2 regions of the Gilliamella sp. W8136 genome follow, and region 2 is predicted to be linked to the other one. Evidence: riboswitches for the same ligand, from Rfam matches in the RefSeq annotation. Region 2 holds a riboswitch; the other holds the start of a gene.
What was found. A riboswitch is a leader RNA that binds a small molecule or an ion and turns the genes downstream of it on or off. The one in region 2 is predicted to bind preQ1.
Positions count from the first base shown of each region.

Region 1: linked by a shared signal. The riboswitch ahead of queD (6-carboxytetrahydropterin synthase QueD) and the one ahead of queF (preQ(1) synthase) in region 2 are both predicted to bind preQ1.

Region 1 is NZ_JACFQU010000013.1:1,955-13,401, forward strand. Features, by position in the region: gene H3T96_RS09655 (DUF1176 domain-containing protein) at 38-1,126, opposite strand; gene H3T96_RS09660 (7-carboxy-7-deazaguanine synthase QueE) at 1,237-1,851, opposite strand; gene queD (6-carboxytetrahydropterin synthase QueD) at 1,848-2,276, opposite strand; PreQ1 riboswitch class I at 2,280-2,325, opposite strand; gene clpB (ATP-dependent chaperone ClpB) at 2,611-5,181, shown strand; gene H3T96_RS14850 (IS3 family transposase) at 5,245-5,631, opposite strand; gene H3T96_RS09680 (DeoR family transcriptional regulator) at 5,719-5,856, opposite strand; gene H3T96_RS09685 (hypothetical protein) at 5,846-6,982, opposite strand; gene H3T96_RS09690 (methylated-DNA--[protein]-cysteine S-methyltransferase) at 7,327-7,866, opposite strand; gene H3T96_RS09695 (MFS transporter) at 8,040-9,326, shown strand; gene H3T96_RS09700 (histidine phosphatase family protein) at 9,390-10,160, opposite strand; gene H3T96_RS09705 (OprD family outer membrane porin) at 10,176-11,447, opposite strand, start outside.
Region 2 is NZ_JACFQU010000011.1:35,794-47,240, reverse strand. Features, by position in the region: gene H3T96_RS08670 (hypothetical protein) at 1-496, shown strand, start outside; gene H3T96_RS08665 (Mor transcription activator family protein) at 500-862, shown strand; PreQ1 riboswitch class I at 1,081-1,125, shown strand; gene queF (preQ(1) synthase) at 1,128-1,601, shown strand; gene queC (7-cyano-7-deazaguanine synthase QueC) at 1,629-2,282, shown strand; gene H3T96_RS08650 (7-cyano-7-deazaguanine/7-aminomethyl-7-deazaguanine transporter) at 2,330-3,004, shown strand; gene H3T96_RS08645 (alpha-2-macroglobulin) at 3,256-8,307, shown strand; gene pbpC (penicillin-binding protein 1C) at 8,427-10,724, shown strand; gene ndk (nucleoside-diphosphate kinase) at 10,740-11,162, shown strand; gene H3T96_RS08630 (DUF2157 domain-containing protein) at 11,196-11,447, shown strand, end outside.

The sequences.
Region 1 (11,447 bases), on a different contig from region 2:
TTTTTGCAAATTAAACCTAATATTAATTAATTTATGTCTATTTAGTTACAACTCGTGTAACTAAAATCGGTAGTCTCCATGTTCCACCAAGAAACCCGTTACATGAGCCAGTGGTGTTTTTTGCAGAAGGTACGAATTTACGCCCGTTCCATGTGAGTTCTTCATATATCCAACAGTCACCTAATCCTCGCATTTTACGGTCGCTTTTTATAACACCATTATTATATTCAGGAAATACATTGGTTACTACAAACTCAATTTTTTTATTGTTTATTTTTTCCTTAGGAATAACCCAATAAGCATCACTAAAATTATAAGCACCTCTTAAACACGAAGCTTTTAATAAATCGTTATTCTTATCTAATTTGTATAGATAAAAATGCGGTTTAAAGTTATCTTCTTCATCATCTAAATCATAAGAAAAACAGTCAGCTTCTTTTTCGTCACTATAGCGTGTTTTAAATTCAGGAAAAATTGCTATTACTTCGTCTAATGTTAGTTTTTTACTTTCATCGGACTTAATTACAGTACCTTTTTTTATGACCGGAGCAGGTATTGGCTTATAAACATGATTTTCGCTTTTCTTACCTGATTTTATTATTGCACCAATTGTACCGATACGGCCTTGTACTTCATCCATTTTTAACATTACCGCATTATAGCCTATATCAAATAACTCCCAATATCTGTCGCCTTGCTTGAAAAAAATTTCATTATCAGTTTTTTTTAATACTCTAAGGAGTGCGCTTAATTGATGAGGTTTTAATTGATAAATAGAATTGGGTTTCTTTATTAGTGTACCCAAGTCTTTATTATTAATAACTAGGCTGATTGGGTGATTCTTTAGTATTTGCTCTTTTTTGTCATCGTCTTCATATTTATAAGATTCGTATTTAAAATAACCACCAGTAATAGGTTGATTTGCACCAGCTTTGCGCTCGAGTAGAATTGATATATGACTATCACCATCATCTAACTCTCTACCAAAACCTGCCACACGACAAGTCAAGGTATTATCACAAACCATTTCCCAATTTATATAGTAAAACTCAACTGCCGTATTGGCATATGCGTAATGAACCAATGTGAATAAAAAAAATAATCCGACTAAAATACGATTAAACATAAACATCACCCAAAGAATATTGGACAATAATAAAGCTAAACAATTAAAATTTAAAGCATAATTTATAGATTGAATTGATTTTTTTATATTTGGCAGTTAATTAAAAAAGGTTACTCTATATTTGCAAACTTGTGCGTTTGAATACTGAGTAGCCACTTGTTGTCGTTGCGGTTTTGGTTAATCTTGCCAAGTAATTCAATTGTTTCAAACATATTAAATTCACCATTTTTTTCGCAAGGGGAAAGATAATAACGTTTTGCTTGAATATTTTGTTCAATATATTGGCAAAAAGGAAGAAAGTCCGCATGGTTTTCGGCAACAATTCGCACTTCACTTGCAGTTGGTTGTATGATTTTTTGATACCGTGCTTGATAGCAGAATTTAGGGCTAAGGGCGATATAGTCAATTAGAGGATCGACTTTACCTAATCCATTACTTTCAATAGCAATATAGTAACCAGCCTGTTTTAGTGGTAAAAGTAACTCTGGTAGCGCTTTAACCATAGTTGGTTCACCACCAGTAATAATGATGTTTTTGCTCGTATATTGTTTAACTTTCGTCAATAACTGCTCTAATGTAAAATGGGTGTATTGGCGAAAGTTAGTATCGCACCAAACGCAATTTAAATTACAACCAGCAAAACGAATAAAAATAGCAGGCATGCCTGTATTGTAACCTTCGCCCTGTAATGATTCGAAGATTTCAACAATGCGAAATTCTGTCATTTTTCGCTCCGATGATACTCACAGTATGACGTTGGGGTTTCCCAGAGTTTGATCATTGAGATGGGTAAATATTGTGACAGACAATCAAAAATAAATTTACTCATACCTTCGGCAGTTGTACGACAAGGAAAGGCGAAGATTTTGCGATTCATCTCTTTTAATAATGAAGCAATACGGCACTCATTTGGATTATTTTGATTATATAGATAAGCATGATCGAGAGGATCAACAATATGCTGTTTCACTATTGCTTTTAAATCAGCATAATCCATCACCATATCAGCGCTAGAACCGTTATCTATTAGATCCCCTTTAATTTCGACTAATAAGCGATAAGTATGACCGTGCAGGTTGTGACATTTTTTGTTATGCCCGTCTAACATATGACAAGCATCGAATTGAAATTCTTTAGCAATTTTGAACATGTATGATTCCTAGTTTTTTTTCGTGGGATGGATTACGAACCACGGTTAGACCACCTAACAAAATAGAGCGGCTAATATAATGGATTAATGCTTAATTGTCATCTTACAATTGTTATTCCGAGCAATATTTATTACACTAACGGTGTAAAATTGAACGTTTATATTTTGCTTATTTCAACAACAGAATATAAATTAATTTTATTGTCGATTTTTTGTAAAAAATTTTCATAAAAAACTCTTGAAATTTATCTTTCCACACTCATTTAGTAACCATGCAAATGGTTTATCTGCTTAAAGCATTTAAGCCAAATCTATTGCTCAGGAGATAGTTAATATGAGGTTAGATAAACTCACTAATAAATTCCAACAAGCTTTAGCTGATGCACAATCATTAGCATTAGGTAAAGATAATCAATATATAGAACCAGTCCATGTTTTATCCGCTATGCTTAACCAAGAAGGTAGCAGTGTCAAGCCTTTACTGGCAGCGGCTGGTGCTAATGTAGCAATGTTACAGCAAGAATTAAATCAAGCTATTGATCGATTGCCACAAGTACAAGGCGTGGGTGGTGAAGTTATTCCATCACAAGAATTTGTCCGCGTTTTAAATCTTTGTGACAAATTAGCACAAAAAAATGGCGATAGTTATATCTCGTCTGAACTCTTTATCTTAGCGGCTTTAGACGAAAAGGGTAGTCTTAGTGATATTCTTAAAAAATCAGGGATCACAAAAGACAGATTAAATCAGGCCGTAAGTCAAGTAAGAGGAAGTGATAACGTGAACGATGCCAATGCCGAAGATCAACGTGGTGCGTTGAAAAAATATACCATTGATTTAACCGAGCGTGCTGAACAAGGTAAGCTCGATCCAGTAATTGGGCGTGATGAAGAAATTCGCCGTACAATTCAAGTATTACAACGTCGTACTAAAAATAATCCAGTGTTAATCGGTGAGCCTGGTGTGGGTAAAACCGCAATTGTTGAAGGACTTGCACAACGCATTGTAAACCGTGAAGTACCAGAAGGATTACGTAATAAACGCGTATTGTCTTTAGATATGGGAGCTTTAATTGCTGGCGCTAAATATCGAGGTGAATTTGAAGAACGCTTAAAAGCTGTTTTAAAAGATTTAGCCAAAGAAGAAGGGCGCATTATTTTATTTATTGATGAAATCCATACCATGGTCGGTGCAGGTAAAAGTGATGGCGCAATGGATGCAGGTAATATGTTAAAACCTGCATTGGCCCGCGGTGAATTACATTGTGTTGGCGCAACAACGTTAGATGAATACCGTCAATATATTGAAAAAGATCCCGCTTTAGAGCGTCGATTCCAAAAAGTGTATGTGGCTGAGCCAACTGTTGAAGACACCATTGCTATCTTGCGTGGTTTAAAAGAACGTTATGAATTACATCACCATGTACAAATTACCGATCCGGCAATTGTGGCGGCAGCAACGTTATCGCATCGTTATATTTCCGATCGTATGCTTCCTGATAAAGCCATTGACTTAATTGATGAAGCTGCATCGAGTATTCGTATGCAAATGGATTCAAAACCTGAATCATTAGATCGACTTGAACGCCGTATTATTCAGCTTAAACTTGAGCAACAAGCGCTTAAAAAAGAGTCTGATGATGCGAGTAAAAAACGACTAGAGATGCTAAACGATGAACTTGCTGAGAAAGAAAAAGAGTATGCGTCACTTGAAGAAGAGTGGAAGTCAGAGAAGGCTGCTGTTTCTGGTACTCAGACAATCAAAGCTGAGTTGGAAAAAGCACGAACTGAAATAGAACAAGCTCGCCGTGCTGGTGATCTTAATAAAATGTCAGAGCTTCAATATGGCAAAATACCAGAACTTGAGAAAAGACTCGCATCAGCAACACAGCTTGAAGGCAAGACGATGAAGTTATTGCGTAATAAAGTCACCGATAACGAGATTGCCGAAGTATTATCTAAAGCAACCGGTATTCCTGTTTCAAGAATGCTGGAAAGTGAAAAAGATAAATTATTACATATGGAAGATGCGTTACATAAACGTGTGATTGGTCAAGACGAAGCCGTTGTTGCGGTAGCCAATGCGATTCGTCGTAGTCGAGCAGGATTGTCTGATCCAAATAAACCAATTGGCTCTTTCTTGTTTTTGGGGCCAACGGGTGTTGGTAAAACTGAACTTTGTAAAGCTTTGGCTAACTTTATGTTTGATAGCGAAGATGCAATGGTCAGAATCGATATGTCCGAATTTATGGAAAAGCACTCAGTAGCACGTTTAATTGGTGCGCCTCCGGGATATGTAGGATATGAAGAGGGCGGTTATTTGACTGAAGCCGTAAGACGTCGTCCTTATTCAGTCATTTTGTTGGATGAAGTTGAAAAAGCACATCCGGATGTCTTTAATATTTTATTACAAGTATTAGATGATGGACGCTTAACCGATGGACAAGGGCGTACGGTTGATTTTCGTAATACCGTTATTATCATGACATCTAATTTAGGTTCAGATTTGATTCAAGGTCAAATTGAGTTAAGCTATGATGAAATGAAAGCGTTAGTAATGACGGTTGTAACTAAACACTTTAGACCAGAATTCATTAATCGTATTGATGAAACGGTGGTATTCCATCCACTTGGTCAAGAAAATATCAAAGCGATTGCGAAAATTCAATTAGCGCACGTTGAAAAACGCTTAGATGAACGTGGTTACCAATTGGATATTTCTGATGCTGCGTTAGAACAACTTGCTAAAGTTGGTTTCGATCCAATTTATGGTGCAAGACCGTTAAAACGAGCAATACAACAAGAGATTGAAAATCCATTAGCGCAACAAATATTATCTGGTAAGTTAGTTCCAGGTAAAACCATTCATCTTGATTTACAAGGTGATGAAATTGTAGCTAAACAGTAATATTCATATCACTTGAAAAAACGACCTTAATATGAAGTGACCCCCAATAGTTGGACACTTTTATTAAGCGGCTTGTAAGGCCTGATTTCGATATTCAACCGGAGTCAGGCCTTTTAATTTGGCTTTAATCCGTTTGGTGTTGTAGTATTCTATATAGGTTTGATCAAAAACCATATTAAGTATTTGATTTACAGTCTCAGAACCCATAGTACTGCCAGTTTGCGGGTTTATTTTACCGCCAAGTAATATCAATTCGCGATTAGTGCGACTACTGAGTAATGATGCTATTTGCGGTAAATTGGTGACAATGGTTAATTCTAGGTCACTAGGGATATATTCTGCCATGGCTAAATAAGTGGAACCTGCATCAATAAAAATACACGTGTTCGCTTTGATTAACTCAGCACAATGCTTGGCGATGGATGACTTTTCGGCAACACTTTGTGTCATTCTTGTTTCAAAGCTTGCTGATTGTTTTAAATGACTGACTGCACCACCGTATACTCTTTTGCAGATTCCATCTTGCGCCCGTTTTTGTTAATCTCGACGAATGGTATGCTCTGAAACACCCAGTAATTTAATCAAATCAGCGCTTACGACTCTTCCATTTTCGTTTAACAACTGGTGAATATAAGATTGTCGTTGTTTAGGAATTGCATCGTAATCAATCATCATCTATAACTCCATCGACTAATTTACCTTTATCCCAAGCCATATTCTTGTGATATATATTGTCTTCGCCTATATAGTGTGGATTTTCAAAATCGATATTATTTCGTTTTAATAAGCAGGCATTGTATTCATTTTCGGTACATTGACGGCTTACGTTAGTATTAAAATGATGTGTCTGGCATTGATTTTTTTTATGAATATAGTGTTTATTCCTATAGTGATAAACACTATCAATTTGGATCATAATTTTTTGCTCATTTTCGTCATAATCATAACATTTTTTTGTGCCAGTTGCTGATTTGTCTTTGTTGTTGAAGTAGAGGTCACTTCCCCACAAGTTTGTCGCTTTGAACTTACCTTTGTCATTGAGATAATAGTCATAGTTATCGCCCAATCTGGCATAAGAATGATACTTTTTAATGGCTAAATCAGGTTCACCATCAAAGTTAATATCTTGCATGATAATACTGTTAAATTTGTTGTAACTGTAATTCAAATTTTGTATTTGTTGCAGTAGTTTATGATTTTTTTTATTGTAAACATTAATACCAACTAACTTAATTTTATCGTTTTTCTGCTTTGACAAAACGGCCGTAAAATAGAGCTTGTCTAGAGATTCTAATTGCAATAACTCAATCTGATTAAATTCTGTATTGGGTTGGTCGTTGATTACCAATTGTTTGTGTAATACTACGGAGTATTGTTGATGATTTTTTCCATCGAACCAATAACCATTTAATGTTTCAGGCAAAAATTTTTGGTCTTCAGCTTGTCCAATGTGCATGTTAATAAATTTAAAATAGTGACTTGAATCTTTAACTTTTATTTTATGCGCAATATTATCGAGATAGATATCTTGATTATCATATAAAACTAAACAGTTAGGATGATCGTCTTCAGTACATGAGCGAATATATTCACATTCAGCAGATAAAATATTAAGTTGTAGTTCAGGATCATTTTGATAAACCCAAACCCCTTTATTAACCTGATGTTTATTAACTTCATTTAATGAGGTTTCTAAATATAACCTAATTGGGTTGTCAGCAATGTAACCTTTATAAACATAAATAGAACTTAATGCAGGGAAAGATAGTATTAATAATAAGCTGAGCAGTAAATTTCTCATTTTATTCGGTTATTGATTGATTATTCTATTTTTTAACTATGCCCCAGTATAATGTCTTAAGTGATTTTGTACAGATAAATTCAAAGGTTAAATGTTAATGGTGATAGCCTAAGTCATACTCATCACGTTTATTGTTCTGATTATTATCTGTTATATCTCTATTAATGGATGTTAACTATTGTTAATACTCACTTAACTCGAATCCTAAATAATTTTTTATATCTAACACTTTATTTATATCCTTAAATATCTAATCCGCAATAAGCCATGTTTTTAGCAATTTTAGCTAAACTGATTGATTATCTTATGTTAGTAAAATAGTTCAGACTAATCTTTTTAATTAGTTAAAGTGCGGTTCCTCTTGTTGGAATAACAAATTGAGAAGTATCTATATTTTCTAATTTAAGTAAGGCAATTTTTTTATCAATTCCGCCTGCATACCCAGTCAAATTACCTTTAGCCCCAATGACCCGATGACACGGAATGATGATTGATATTGGATTATGACCAACTGCTCCACCAACAGCTTGGCTTGACATGCTTGCGGTATTGGTTTTTTGCATGATCTGTTTTGCGATGTCGCCATAGGTAATCACTTGACCATAAGGAATTTGGCATAAAATATCCCAAACTAAATGTCGAAAAGGAGTACCCTGTGGCGCTAAGGGTAGTGTTTCAATAGTCGGTTTTTTACCATTAAAGTAGTCGTCAAGCCACAACTTAGTCTTGTTAAAGATGGGTAGATTGGGTTGATATTGTTTTTGGGCATCTACGATTTGCCCAAAATATTTTTGACCTTCGATCCAAACCCCAACCAATTTATTTTGCTGACTAGCAAGCGTGATTAATCCCATTGGTGAATAATAGGTGTCTAGATAAAACATAGCTATCCTTATTAGGTAAATTATTAGGTAAAGGTGCACAAATTCTATTATAGCGACTTCTTATATTATGCCTATGGTTATTACTTTTTTTATTGAATATGTAAAAAGTATTAACTCTGACTATAATGTCTTTAACGACTTTTAAAATAACAATAATGTTGAAAGGATGGATTATGGATTCAAACACTAAACCTGCTAACTCGATGTCTCGTGTTGCTTTAGCCAGTTTTATCGGCACAGCGATTGAGTTTTATGACTTTTATATTTATGCAACAGCCGCTGCCTTAGTTATTGGACCGGTATTTTTCCCTGACAGTTCGCCATCTGCTCAGGCGTTACAATCTTTTGCTACTTTTGGTATAGCCTTTGTTGCCCGTCCAATTGGCGCCATTTTATTTGGGCACTTTGGTGACAAAATAGGGCGTAAGTCTACCTTGGTGTTTTCTCTTATATTAATGGGTGTGGCAACGGCCGGAATTGGATTATTACCTAGCTATAATGCTATTGGTTTTTGGGCGCCGTTTTTACTGTGTATTTTAAGACTTGCACAAGGATTAGGGCTGGGTGGTGAGTGGGGTGGGGCAGCATTGCTGGCAACTGAAAATGCTCCACAAAATAAGCGAGCATTGTTTGGCATGTTTCCTCAGTTAGGACCATCGATTGGTTTTTTATTATCTAATGGTGTGTTTTTGTTGGTCACTTTATCACTCTCCAATGAACAATTTTTACAATGGGGATGGCGAATTCCGTTTTTATTAAGTGCAGTATTGGTGATTATTGGTTTATATGTGCGTTTAAAATTGGTTGAAAGTCCCATTTTTGCCAACGCATTGCGCAGCAAACAGCAAGTTAAAGTTCCTGCGTTTAACATCTTTGTTCATCATTGGAAAGCTTTGGCGTTAGGTTCATTTTCAATGGTAGGTTGTTATACTTTATTTTATATAACTACTGCATTTTTATTGCAATATGGTACTAAATATCTGGGTATTGCTAAAGGTCATTTTTTAGGTTTTTTATGTGTTGCCATTGTCTTTATGGCGATAGCGACTCCAATTTCTGCACGCTTAAGTGATAAATATGGGCGTAAACCTGTGCTTGTTATTGGCTTGTTATTCGTCGCATTATCAGGCACAGTTATGACGCAGTTTATGGCAAGTGGTTCAGAATTATTGGTCTTGATCTATTTATCTCTTGAGCTGTTTTTAATGGGGGTGGTGTTTGCTCCTATGGGAGCTTTTTTGCCCGAAATCTTTCCAACCAATGTCCGTTATACGGGGTCTTCGGCCGCTTACAGTATTGGCGGTATTTTAGGGGCGTCTATTGCACCTATTATAGCCAATTATTTGGTAGCAAATGGTGATTTATCTTGGGTGGGGTATTATGTTGCCGTTGCTTCAATCATCAGTATTTGTGCAACATTACTCATAAAAGAGACTTTAAACAGTGACTTTACTCAATAATGATTAAAAATAAAAAGACTCACCAAGGTGAGTCTTTTTTTTGGTATTTAGTTCTTGTTACAATTATTTGCCAAGCGCTTTACCTTTTTCGACATAACTCATATCGCCCAAGCTTTCGACAATAAATTTACCGTCATCAGTATAACGAATTTTAGTAACACTTGCGTTACCTAATCCACCTTTGACCGGGGTATCAAGCCATTCTTCAACCATGGCTGTGATCGCCATACCGTGTGATACCACTAGTACATCACCACCACCATTAGCTTTGGCTGATTCAGCAATTACTTTTAACGCAGTTTGCATACGGGTTTTTACTGTTTTGTAGTCTTCTGCTTCACCTGATTTTTCAACAGCAGCAATTGCATCCATAATTTTGTTTAATCTGATTTTACCTTTTCCAAAATCTTCCATTAATTCTTTATGGCTTGGATAACCTAAATGTTTACCTGCTGGTCCCCACATATTAGGATCAAGGTCACCTTCATATACACCAAAGCATGTTTCACGAAGTGCTTCCATTTCATTAACGGGTAGTGATTGACCTTTTGAATCTAAAACAATGCGAGCGGTTTGGCGTGCACGACCTAAATCGCTTGAGTAAGCAGCAATAAAGTTCACATCTTTTAGACCACGTCCAAGTTGCTCGGCAACTTCGATTCCTGGTTTGGTTAATGGAGTATCTGACCAACCTTGTGCGCGGTGAACGTTATTGAACATGGTTTTACCATGGCGAGTTACATATAAATTCACATCCGCAGCAAATGTTTGAGCAATTGAAGCGGAAAAAATTACAGATAAGCTGACAAGCTTAATAAATTTTTTGATTTTCATAGTTTCGTCCTTTTGTTATAACAAATTAAATCGATAATCAATAACGGTTTCTGCAGATAATGATGGTGAACGCTGAGCACGACCATCTCTTAATTTTGGTGTAATGTCTTTACTGCTCAAAGTTTTATAAGACCAACCATAACCAAATTTTGCCAGAACCGATAGATTTTTAAATGTTCCACTGGATGGTTTCCAGAGGTTAAACACGTTGATTTCTCCATTTTTTAGGGTTTCATGTTTATAGTTAAATTCACCATAGTTTAGGAATAGACCTGTGGTGTTATCTTTAAAGAAATCATAACTTAATATGCTTGATAATACTACTTCTCCATCACGCATATAGTCAGCACCCGTAGCCGCCATACCGTTATAACGTCCACGATTGTTTTTACCTAGGTGACGTCCATAATAACCGATAGCGCCTTTACGATTAGCATCGGTATAAGCAATACCAAACTTGGCACTCCATTTTGGTTCTTTCCACTCAATATCCGCGCCATAATGCCAAGCCGAATCATCAAAATCGCGAACATTTGCTTTCATTTTGTCATGATTTTTAAGGGCAGTACTGCCGTAAATTTGTGAACCTAAGATAAGCTTATCCATTGGTTTATAAGAAAATTCAATCGCATGACGTTTAATATAATCTTTGGCTTCACCATATGAGTAATCAAGAGTGAGGGTTTTGTCTTTATAGGCAATACCAGCTGTTTTGATGTTATCAATTACGTGCTTTCTGTCTAAACTATAAAAATGCACTTTTTGGGATGATTCACGAGGAAAGGCGCTGTCAATATAGGCTAATGATAACGCTAAATTAGAGTATTTAACTACACCACTGTAACCTAAATAACTATAACGAGTTAAATGCTGTGATGAACTCATGACACCCATATCTTTTAAAGTATGCCAACCAGCTTTGCCATTAAAATTCACTTGTTCATTGCCTAATTTGATTTTTGCATAGCGTTGAGTAAATTTATTAAAACCATGGGCATTGTGTTTATTCGGTTTTTTACCAACGTTATAGAGTAAATTACGAGTAGCAAAGTAGTCACTTGCACCAAGTTTTATTACGTTGTCATAAGTGAAGTCAAAACCAAGTGTATCGAACAAATAACCAGATTTATAATTGAATGTAAATGCTTGTCCCCATGCACTATGGACTTCTTTAGGTTGGGATGCATTTTCTTTTAAATATTTCCAGTGGTTACGTGTTGAAAATTCAAATTTACTATCTTTAAAAAATGTTTCATCAGATAGGGATTTGGGTTCATAATGATGGGA
Region 2 (11,447 bases):
ACGTTGCCCAATTTGTCATAACGAAATTAATTTAGAAGCATTGATGGAAGATGATTCTGGCAGGGAACTACTTATATTAGTAAGTAATTTAAACTATGGCTGTGCTAAACCGATGATTGCCTATATTGGTTTATTTCGTACTCAAAAATCAAATTTGAGTAATTCTAGAGCAGTAAACTTAATTAATGAAGTTCTAAAATTATATCAACCAAGCAGGCATCTAGCTCACGCACTACGAGAAACAGTTAATAATATTCACGCTAAGCGTTTAACTAGTGAGTATAAACCGTTTAAAAATCATAACTACTTAAAATCTGTTTATGAATCAACTAAGCATTTATTTGCATATGTTGAACATAAAGAAGAAGACAAACCAATTCGTAGTAGTAATGAAGAGTATTTTGAACAGATGTATAGAGCCGGTATCGATTTTAATAAATTAGAAAAAAATATACCTGGTGCACTAGATTGGTATAAGAAGAAAACAGGAGCGTAAATTATGACTAAGTCTGCAATGTCTATTAAACGTCATGAATTACTAACACATGTATCATTATCTGTAGCTAACGATGCGATGGATTACGGTTTACCTGAAGATATTGCAGCACAGTTAGGTGATAGCATTGCAAATACAATTTCAGAATTATTTGGTGGTCAAAATTTCACATTCCCACGCGATTACATTTTTAAATTAAATCAGCGAGACTTGCAGATTTATGATTCATTCAAGGGTAACAATTACGCAGAACTTAGTCAAAAGTATAATATGACAGAGCGAGGCATTCGCAAGGTAATCGATCGTGTTCACAAAAGAATGATAAAAGAAAAACAACCAACCTTATTTGATTTCAACGATGCCTAATCAATTTTTAGAGCAAAAATTTTTAGGCAATTTTTTATTTCATATTTTGTAACACTTTTTCAAAAAACAATTTCATTATTTCCCTGTTTATTTTGTTATATCCCATTTATCTCATCATTCTGTTATTATTTATCATGTTCTATTTCAATATGTTTAATCACAAGGGTTAAGAACGATATTCTAGACTTTTTTTGTAAAAAAGAGTAATGTGTGCGGTTTGTCTCGTGGTTCGTGAACCTCCCACGCTAAAAAACTAAGGAAAATTATGAGTAACGTTACATTATTAGGCGATCAGTCTGTTCGCTATCCAACAACCTATAGTCCAGAAATTCTGGAAACTTTTGATAATAAACATCCCGGTAATGATTATTTTGTTAAATTTAATTGTCCGGAATTTACCAGTCTTTGTCCTATTACTGGGCAACCTGATTTTGCCACAATTTATATTTCTTATGTGCCTAACATCAAAATGGTTGAAAGCAAATCTCTTAAGCTATACCTGTTTAGCTTTCGTAATCATGGTGATTACCATGAAGATTGCATCAATATCATTATGAAAGATCTGATCAAATTAATGGATCCTAAATACATTGAAGTGTGGGGTAAATTCACACCACGTGGAGGTATTTCAATTGATCCTTATGCCAATTATGGTAAAGCTGATACTCGGTGGGAGCAAATTGCGCTCAATCGTTTAGCGAATCATGATCTTTATCCTGAAAAAGTCGATAATCGCTAATTTGTTCAATCTGACAGGAATTTTTTAATGAAAAATCGTAAAGCACTCGTGATATTTTCTGGCGGGCAAGATTCGACTACGTGTTTATTACAAGCCATTGCCGATTATGGACGTGAAAATGTTGAAACTATCAGCTTTCAATATGGTCAACGTCATAGTATTGAATTAGATAAAGCTAAATGGATTGCTGAAGATTTAGGTGTCAAGCAAACCGTTATTGATACATCGGTTATTAAACAGACGACCAATAACGCTTTGATTGACGATTCACAAGAAATTAAAGCTGCACAAGATGGCGATTATCCAAATACGTTTGTCGATGGTCGTAATATGCTGTTTTTATTGTTAGCCGGTTGTTATGCCAAACAGCAAGATATTAAAGATATTATTATCGGCGTATGTGAAACCGATTTTAGTGGTTATCCAGATTGTCGTGATATTTTTATTAAATCCATGAATGTATCTATGAATTTAGCGATGGATTATGCGTTTAATATTAAAACCCCGTTGATGTATCTTACTAAAGCTCAAACATGGGAAATGGCTGATAAATTGGGTTATCTTGATTATGTTCGTCAAAATACTCATACCTGTTATTACGGTGTAGAAGGGGGATGCGGTAAATGTCCAAGTTGTATGCTGCGTGATAAAGGTCTACAAGAATATCTGGCCAAAACTTAAAAAATATTTATCTGGGTTCTCTCACCCCATTAAAAAAGGAAACAAATATGTATTTGAACGTTCATTCACAATTGATTGAAAAACAATTTACTCGACAGCAAAAGCATAAAGCACTAGGCTGGTTAGCTTTTTTTCATATTATTGTTATTGCTTCCAGTAACTATTTGGTGCAAATTCCATTTGATATTTTTGGATTTCATACTACTTGGGGAGCCTTTACATTTCCATTTATTTTTTTAACCACTGATTTAACTATCCGTATTTTTGGTGCCAGTTTGGCAAGAAAAATTATCTTTGTGGTTATGATTCCCGCTTTACTGTTTTCATATCTGATTTCGGTTCTATTTTTCGAAACCCATTGGGTAGGTTGGTCAGCATTGACCCAATTTAATAGCTTTGTTTTTCGCATAGCATTAGCCAGTTTTGCAGCTTATTTAGTTGGGCAATTAATGGATATTACTGTTTTTAACTATTTAAGAAAAAATCAATTTTGGTGGGTAGCACCTTCAGCTTCAGCAATCTTTGGTAATGGTATAGATACTATTGTCTTTTTTGCTATTGCCTTTTACAAAAGTAGTGATGAATTTATGGCTAATCATTGGGGTGAAATTTCGTTAATGGATTATAGTTTTAAAATCTTAATTTGTGGTTTATTCTTTTTACCATTATATGGAATTATTTTGAATTTTATCTTAAAAAAATTAACTGCAAAAAAGCAATAAATCGACCAGTTTTTGCTTAATAATTCTGAAATTGTCAACATTTAGAACTTATTGATAACGCAATAAGTTCTAAATGTGAGTAATACTACTTTCCAATAATCACAGATCAACGATTCTTTCAAAAATTTAGTTGTTTACCTAAAAATTCAATTTATCTGTAAAGATATTTTGCTAAATGTTTGGTGACAGTGCATAATATCGGCAAAAAATAGTCACAACATTTAGTGAAATAAAAGGAATTGGGTGGAATCATGAGATTAATAAAACTCTTAGCTATGTTGGGTTTGTTTTTAACACTATGTGCACAAGCAAAAAACAACGAGCTAACGACAAATATAACCGCTAATCAAAAAAATAGCACAACTCAAAACTCGAGTGTTAATTCGCAATTGCATAATGTATTTAATCCAACACCAGAATTAATCGAAAAATATAAAGATAAAAAATTTGAAATTCTTGATTGTTCGGAGATGATTATTGATGGATCAAGTACTTTAGTCGTGACTTTTTCTGTTCCACTTCTTCCTAAATTAAATTTTTCAAATTTACTGAAATTAGTTGACAAGGAAACAGGTGTTGTCGATGGTGACTGGGAGTTGTCTGATAATGGTTTGGAATTAAGACATCGTTATCTTGCACCAAATCGTAAATTAGATTTAACCATTGATAAAATGTTAACGGCGATTAATAACAAGAGTTTACAATCAGTTTATGAAAAAGAATTAACCACTCGGGATCGTCAGCCATTAGTAAATTTTGCAAGTACTGGATTATTATTACCGAGTAAGTCCATGAGTGGATTACCTGTGACGACATTGAACGTTAATAAGGTCGACATAAACTTTTTTAAAATTAAGCCAGAAAAACTAAGTGATTTCTTTGATAAATTTGGCTTTATTAATATGCTATATGCTTGGCGCTCTGAAGAACTCAATAGTTATGCTGATTTAGTTTACTCGTCACGTTTTGATCTCAATCCTAAACCTAATGCCCAAGAAACTGTTTTAGTCAATCTTTCTAAAATTAGTGAACTTAAACAAGAAGGTGTTTATGTTGCGGTGATGAATGAAGCTGGAACTTACAATGAATCAAATCCAGCAACCCTATTTTCAATAAGTAATATTGGTGTTTCAGTTCATAACTACAAAAACCGTAGATTTTCGGTTATGGCTCATGGTTTAGATGATGGTAAACCTCTTGCAAATATCGAAATATCTTGTCGTTATGTAACAATAAAAGACGACGATTGTAGTGTTTCGGAAAAAACAGATAAAGATGGTTATGCTGAATTTTCTATGAATACCCATGATGACAATTGGATATTGCTTGCCAATGATGGAAAACAAACTTCATTTATATATGTCGATCGCAATGCCCTTAATTTGACTGAATTCGATTTATCCGGTACACCTTATTCTCATGCACAATTATTTGTTTTTGGTCCACGAGATCTTTATCGTCCAGATGAAACCGTCTATTTTAATGCATTATTGCGTGATGCGGATGGACAACCATTGCCTGATCAACCAATTATTGCCGATGCGATTTCAACTGATGGGCGTGTAGTTAAAAATTTTCAATTAAAAAGCAGTGCTAATACCAATGGTTTATATCAGGCAAATTTTGTCATTCCATCTGATGCGGCAACAGGTAAATGGTCAATTCGTTTTAATTTAGGAGATGATATATATCGTTATTGGTATTTCAACGTGGAAGAATTTTTGCCAGAACGTATGGCGATGGAAATAACCAGTTCGTCAGACGGTCCAATATTAAACGATGAAGATGTTAACTTTGATATCAAAGGTTGGTATTTGTATGGTGCACCAGCATCAGATAATCGCCTAAACGCAAATGTTTATTTAAAGAAAGTTGACTCCATTGCCGGATTAGCCGATTTCAAAATTGGTTCAGTGACAGATGGTAGTCTTTATAGTGAACTTGGTTCTTTTGAAGAAACATTAAATAACGATGGCTTAACCCAGCTTCATATTAAAAGGAGTAATTGGGCAAATTTACATTCTCCAGTGAAAGTAGTTTTACAAGCGAGTTTACTCGATTCAGGAGGTAGGCCGGTTACACGTTATGCAACTCAAACCATTTGGCCTGCTAATCAATTACCAGCTATCCGAGCATTGATTGGCGATTCACCTTATTATGATTGGAATACTGATAATTATTATGATCGTCCTACCGTTGATATAGGGACTAATGCGGAATTTGAAATTGCTTATGTTGATCTAGACGGTAACAAACTGGCCACAAACTCCTTAAAAACAAGATTGATTCGTGAACGTCGTGAATATTATTGGACTTGGTCAAGTGAAGATGGCTGGCAACTTAATCATAATTCCAGTGAGATTGTTATTTCGGAAGATCAGCTATCAATTGAAAAGGATAGTACGACGAAAATAAGCTATTTAACCAGTGATTATGGATCTTATCGTGTTGAAGTGATCGATGAAGCGTCTAAAGTAGTGACAAGCTTTCGCTTTTGGTCAGGTTATGATTGGGAGGATAATACACGTGGTACGAAATCAGTACGTCCCGATCAAGTTAAGTTAAGTATTGATAAACCATTTTATAATGTCGGTGATGTGGCTAAAGTCAACGTTCAAGCCCCAGTTGCAGGCTCTGGTTATATCTCTCTTGAAACGAATGATGGTATCATTTGGAAAAAAGCAATTACTGTTGGCGAAAAAGGTTTAGATGTCGATATACCAATTAAAGATTGGGGAAGACATGATATTTATATTAATGCCATGATAATCCGTCCATCAACTAATGCGGCCGTACAAACAGTAAAACGAGCAATTGGTTTACTTTATTTACCTACTGATACAACAAATCGCCATTTAAATATTTCAATAAATGCACCAAAACAAGTGAAACCAGAAAGTACTGTGCCAATTAAAATCAAAATGGATGAAAAATTTATCCAAAAAGATAAAAAAGTCACAGTGTTAGTTTCAGCTGTTGATTCTGGTGTATTAAATATTACTGATTATATTACGCCAGATCCTTATGCTGGATTTTTAGGGCGTAAACGTTATGATGTCGATATTTTTGATGTTTATGGTAAGTTAATTGAGGCTTCAGGGCGTAATGTTAACATGAGTTTTGGTGGTGATGCGATGGGCGCTGGCGGAAAAAAACCGTCTAATGAAGTTCTTATTGTTGCTCAACAATTGAAAACCATTCAGTTAAATGACCAAGGTGAGGGTGTTATTGATTTACCATTACCTAATTTTAATGGTGAATTGCGCATCATGGCGCAAGCATGGGATGACAATCGTTTTGGTAAAGCAGAAAAAACGATGAAAGTTGCCGCTCCTGTTATTGCCGAATTAACAACTCCGCGCTTTTTATCTGGGGGAGATCAAGCAGTATTAGCATTAGATCTTCATAATTTGACTGATACGACTCAAAATATGCAAGTTGAAGTATCAACGACGGGGTTAATTCATCAAAATGATGTAAAATCTATCCCTGTCAGACTTGATAGCAAACAAAAAAATATTATTCAAATTCCTGTTGTCGCAGATTATGGTTATGGTAAAGGTACTGTAAATATAAATGTGAAAGGGATTGTTATTGATGATAATTCAGATTTTGATATTCATCGTTCATGGGCTATCGGCGTAAGACCAGCCTATGCTGCAACTACAAGATATTTTGAAGTAGTGTTAGATGAAAAGAAAAGTTGGAAATTACCTGACGAAGCGTTAATGGGACTGATTGAAAATACCATTGAAGGGCAATTGGTTATCTCTAATCAACCACCACTGAATATCGCTCAATATATTAAAAGTTTATTTGCCTATCCTTATGGCTGTTTAGAACAGACAACCAGTGGCTTATTCCCATCTTTGTATGCTAACAGTGAACAGCTTGCACAGTTAGGTATTAAAACGGATTCTGATGATAAGCGCCGAGAAAAAATTCAAAAAGGCATTTCACGAATTTTATCAATGCAACGTAGTAATGGTAGTTTTGGTTTATGGAGTAATCATAGCGAAGAAGAACATTGGCTTACTGTTTATGCTACTGACTTTTTATTGCAAGCTAAAGAGCGAGGTTATCAGGTGAATGATAAAGCTCTTGATGCAGCAATGTCGCGTCTTGGTCAATATATTTATGATACTTCTGCATTTAATAATCTTTATTATGGGGATGAAAATGCACTTGAGTTTGAAAAACTCTCTATTAAAGCTTATGCGTTGATGATACTGTCTAAACAAAATAAGATTACCTCAGCGATGCGTAATGAGATTAATTATTTATCAGATAAGATCAGCAAAGATAAATCATTTATCTATAGTCCGTTACCTTTGGCTCAATTAGCCGTAAGCGCTAAGTTAAATGGTTTGACATCTGTTTATGATAAATTATTACCATTAATCTTCACTACTCCGTATAACTACAGTACATGGCGGGGTAATTATGGTACTGAGATTCGTGATCAAGCATTAATTTTATCGTTATTGATAGAAAACGACATGGACACAAAAAATCAAGCCAATTATTTAGTTAATTTATCAGAATTATTAAAAAATAAACGTTATTACTCAACTCAGGAGTTAAATTCATTATTTATTGCTGGTTGGTCATTAGAGCAACATAAAAAAGATGATAAATTTAAACTGGCAATAAATGATAGTATTGTTGATGTTAATTCAGTCTATTCTCATTCCTATAATTATGAAGTTTTAAGTCAAGGGTTATCTATCAATAATTCAGAACATGATAGACCACTTTATGCTAAATTTTCGCTTTCTGGGTATGGAAAAACGCCACCGGCACCAACATCGAAAGATGGTTTCTTCAATATTACTCGAACCTATTACGATCTACATGGCAATGAAATAAATCCATCCCAATTAGAAGTGGGTTCCATGATGGTTGTGATTTTAGATGTAACATCAAAAGAACCTGTTCATGATGCATTGATTGTTGATTACTTACCAGCTGGGTTAGAACTTGAAAATCAAAATCTTTCAAATAGTAGCGTGAATTTATCATCAATTCCTGGTGTATCTGATTTATTGAAAGATGATGATGTAAGTCAACTTAAATATCAGGAATTTAGAGATGATAGATATGTTGCTGCTGTTAATATCCAAAATTATAAGGAACGCCAAAAATATCATAAACGTGTTGCTTATTTAGTTAGAGCGGTAACAACAGGTAATTACATGATTCCTTATCCTTATGTTGAATCTATGTACCGTCCTGAACGTTTTGCAATCGGACAATCACCAGATTTGATGACGATATCTGTTCCTAATAAAGAAAGTAATTAATCAAGGGATAGTAAAAATTCCAATACTATCGCTAAGATTAACTTCATTGACTATTCCGCCAATAGCGTTGGCGGAATTTTTATTTTTTTAAAATTGTGTTGGATAATTGAATATCAATAATGAAAAAGTTCTTTTATAAATCATTTCTTTTTTTATTATTATTATCAGTTTTATTGGTCGGCAGTTTTTTTGTCTTGGATTATTTTTTTCCATTATCTATTTCGCAAAATAAAACAACACAAACCGTTGTTGCTCAAGATGAAACACCTTTATGGCGATTTGCTGATGAAAAGGGTATTTGGCGTTATTCGGTAAGCCTTGATGAAGTTCCTGATTATTATCTTGATGTGTTATTAAATTATGAGGATCGTTATTTTTATAATCATATTGGTATTAATCCGATGTCGTTATTTCGTGCTGCTTGGCAAAACATATCCAATAATAAAATTATTTCAGGCGGTAGCACCATTTCAATGCAGGTGGCTAGGTTACTCTCTCCCCATGATCGAACAATTATCGGTAAATTAAAACAAATCTTTCGGACTTTTCAACTTGAACTACATTATAGTAAAGAAGAGATTTTAACTTTATATATTAATCATGCGCCTTACGGAGGCACAATTGAGGGTATCGGAGCCGCTAGCTGGTCTTATTTTGGTAAACAACCTAAAGCATTAACTCGAAGTGAAGCAGTATTATTGGCGGTATTGCCTCAAGCACCGAGTCGATTAAGACCCGATCGATTTCCTGAAAGAGCTAAGCAAGCTCGTGACAAAGTATTAGATAGACTTGCTCAATATGATGTTTGGCCAAAAGAGTTGATTGAACAAGTTCGACGTGATGAAGTTTGGGTTTATCCACGAAAAGCACCACAGTTAGCACCATTATTGGCTTATCGTTTAAAACAGCAATATCCTAATGATAATATTATTCATTCCACTATTGATGTTTCTATTCAATATATTTTAGAAGATCTTGCTATTAATCGAAAAAAACAGCTCCCGCCTAAAACATCATTGGCAATTTTAGTGGTAGATCATGACGATATGACGGTTAAAGGATATGTTGGTTCTGCTGACTTTAATGATAAAGAGCGTTTTGGTCAAGTCGATATGATTAGAGCGTTACGCTCTCCTGGTTCTACACTCAAACCTTTCATTTATGCCTTTGCTATTGATGAAGGTATGATTCATTCTGAATCGTTACTACAAGATATTCCGCGTATTACTACCGATTATCGACCAACTAATTTTGATGAGGGTTTTCATGGGCCTGTTAGTGCTTCTGATGCATTGAGTAAATCATTAAATTTACCGGCAGTTCAATTAATTGAGTTATATGGTCCAAAAAGGTTCGCAGGAAAACTCGCGGGTATTGGTTTACCTTTATCCTCTATCGCAAATGATCCGAATATTTCCTATATATTAGGTGGTGCTTCACTTAGAATGGATAACCTTGTTAGTGCATACAGTGCATTTGCAAAGCACGGGGATGTGAGCCCCTTGCGATATACTCAATCTGATCCTTTAATTAATAAACCCTTTATCTCTGATGGTAGTGCATGGATAACACGGCAAATGTTAATTAATAGCAATTTATTAGCATATAAAACAGGAACCAGTTATGGTTATCGCGATGCTTGGGCCGTTGGTATAAATCCTCGATATTTAATAGGCATTTGGGTAGGACGCCCTGATGGTACGCCTGTTGTTGGGCAGTATGGTTCAATGTCTGCAACTCCAATTTTACAACAAGTAAATTCGATTTTGTTAAATAGAGAAAATCGTTTAAATCATCCTCTCCTTACTTATGAGAAACCTGAATCAGTCTCAAGCGCCCAAATTTGTTGGCCATCAGGGCAGCCACTTCCTGAATCTGATCCTAATTGTCATCGTCAAAAAACAGCATGGGTATTAAATAATATGTTGCCACCAACATTAAGCACCTATAGTGAATTAAAAAACAATATTTATCGTTCAGGTTGGATAAATATTTGGGTAAATGATCGCGGTGAGCGTGTAGCCGCTGATTGTATAGGAGCACAAAAAAAACAGATAGCTTTATGGCCAATTTCATTAGAAAATTGGTTGTTAACTAAAGAAAGACGACAATCTTTACTGCCCCCAATTGATAAAAAATGTCCTGTAATGGGTAAAGATATTTTTGCCTCACTTAATATTGTTGGTTTACGGGATAAACAACTCGTTAGAGCATTACCAGGCAATAATCAAGTCACGATTGATTTAATTCCTGAAGGTGGATTTGGTGAAAAATGGTGGTTTTTAGATGGTACTTTAGTGGCTAATTCAAAGGATAATGAAAAAGTCGCTTTAACTGTGACTAAAAATGGAAAACATCGTTTACTGGTATTAGATGAAAGTGGACAAATTGTCCGAATAAATTTTATGTCAGATTAATAAAGGTACATTAACATGGCGATTGAACAAACTCTCAGCATTATTAAACCTGATGCGGTAAAAAAACAGATTATTGGCGAAATTCAAACAAGAATTCACCAAGCTAAACTCGATATTATTGCTATGAAAATGGTGAGGTTAACAAAAGAACAAGCTGAAGGTTTTTATGCTGAGCATAAAGACAAGCCCTTTTTTGCTAATTTGGTAAAATTTATGATGTCTGGACCAATTGTTGTTCAAGTTTTACAAGGTGAAAATGCCATTGAACGCTACCGACAACTTATAGGACCTACAGATCTATCTAAAGCCGCTGCTGGGACTTTAAGAGCCGATTTTGCGAACAGTATGAGAGAAAACGCCGTACATGGTTCCGACTCTTTAGCATCAGCAGAACGCGAAATTGCTTATTTTTTTGTTGATAGTGAGATATTTCGTTAGGTGATTATTATTTAACAAAGAGTTATAAAACTTATGAAAATTACCTATAAACAATTAACGAGTGCAGTGGAACAAAAATTATTGACTCATCAGCAGGCAGAACAATTATGGCTGTTTTTCCAAGAACAGAATAAACATCTACCTAGCTTTCAATTTACGCATATATTGTATTATCTAGGAGGTTTGATTGCGATAGGTGCGATGTCACTATTTATGACTTTAGGTTGGGAGCATTTAGGCGGTATTGGTTTATTGTGTATTAGTGCGATTTATGCCATCACTGCA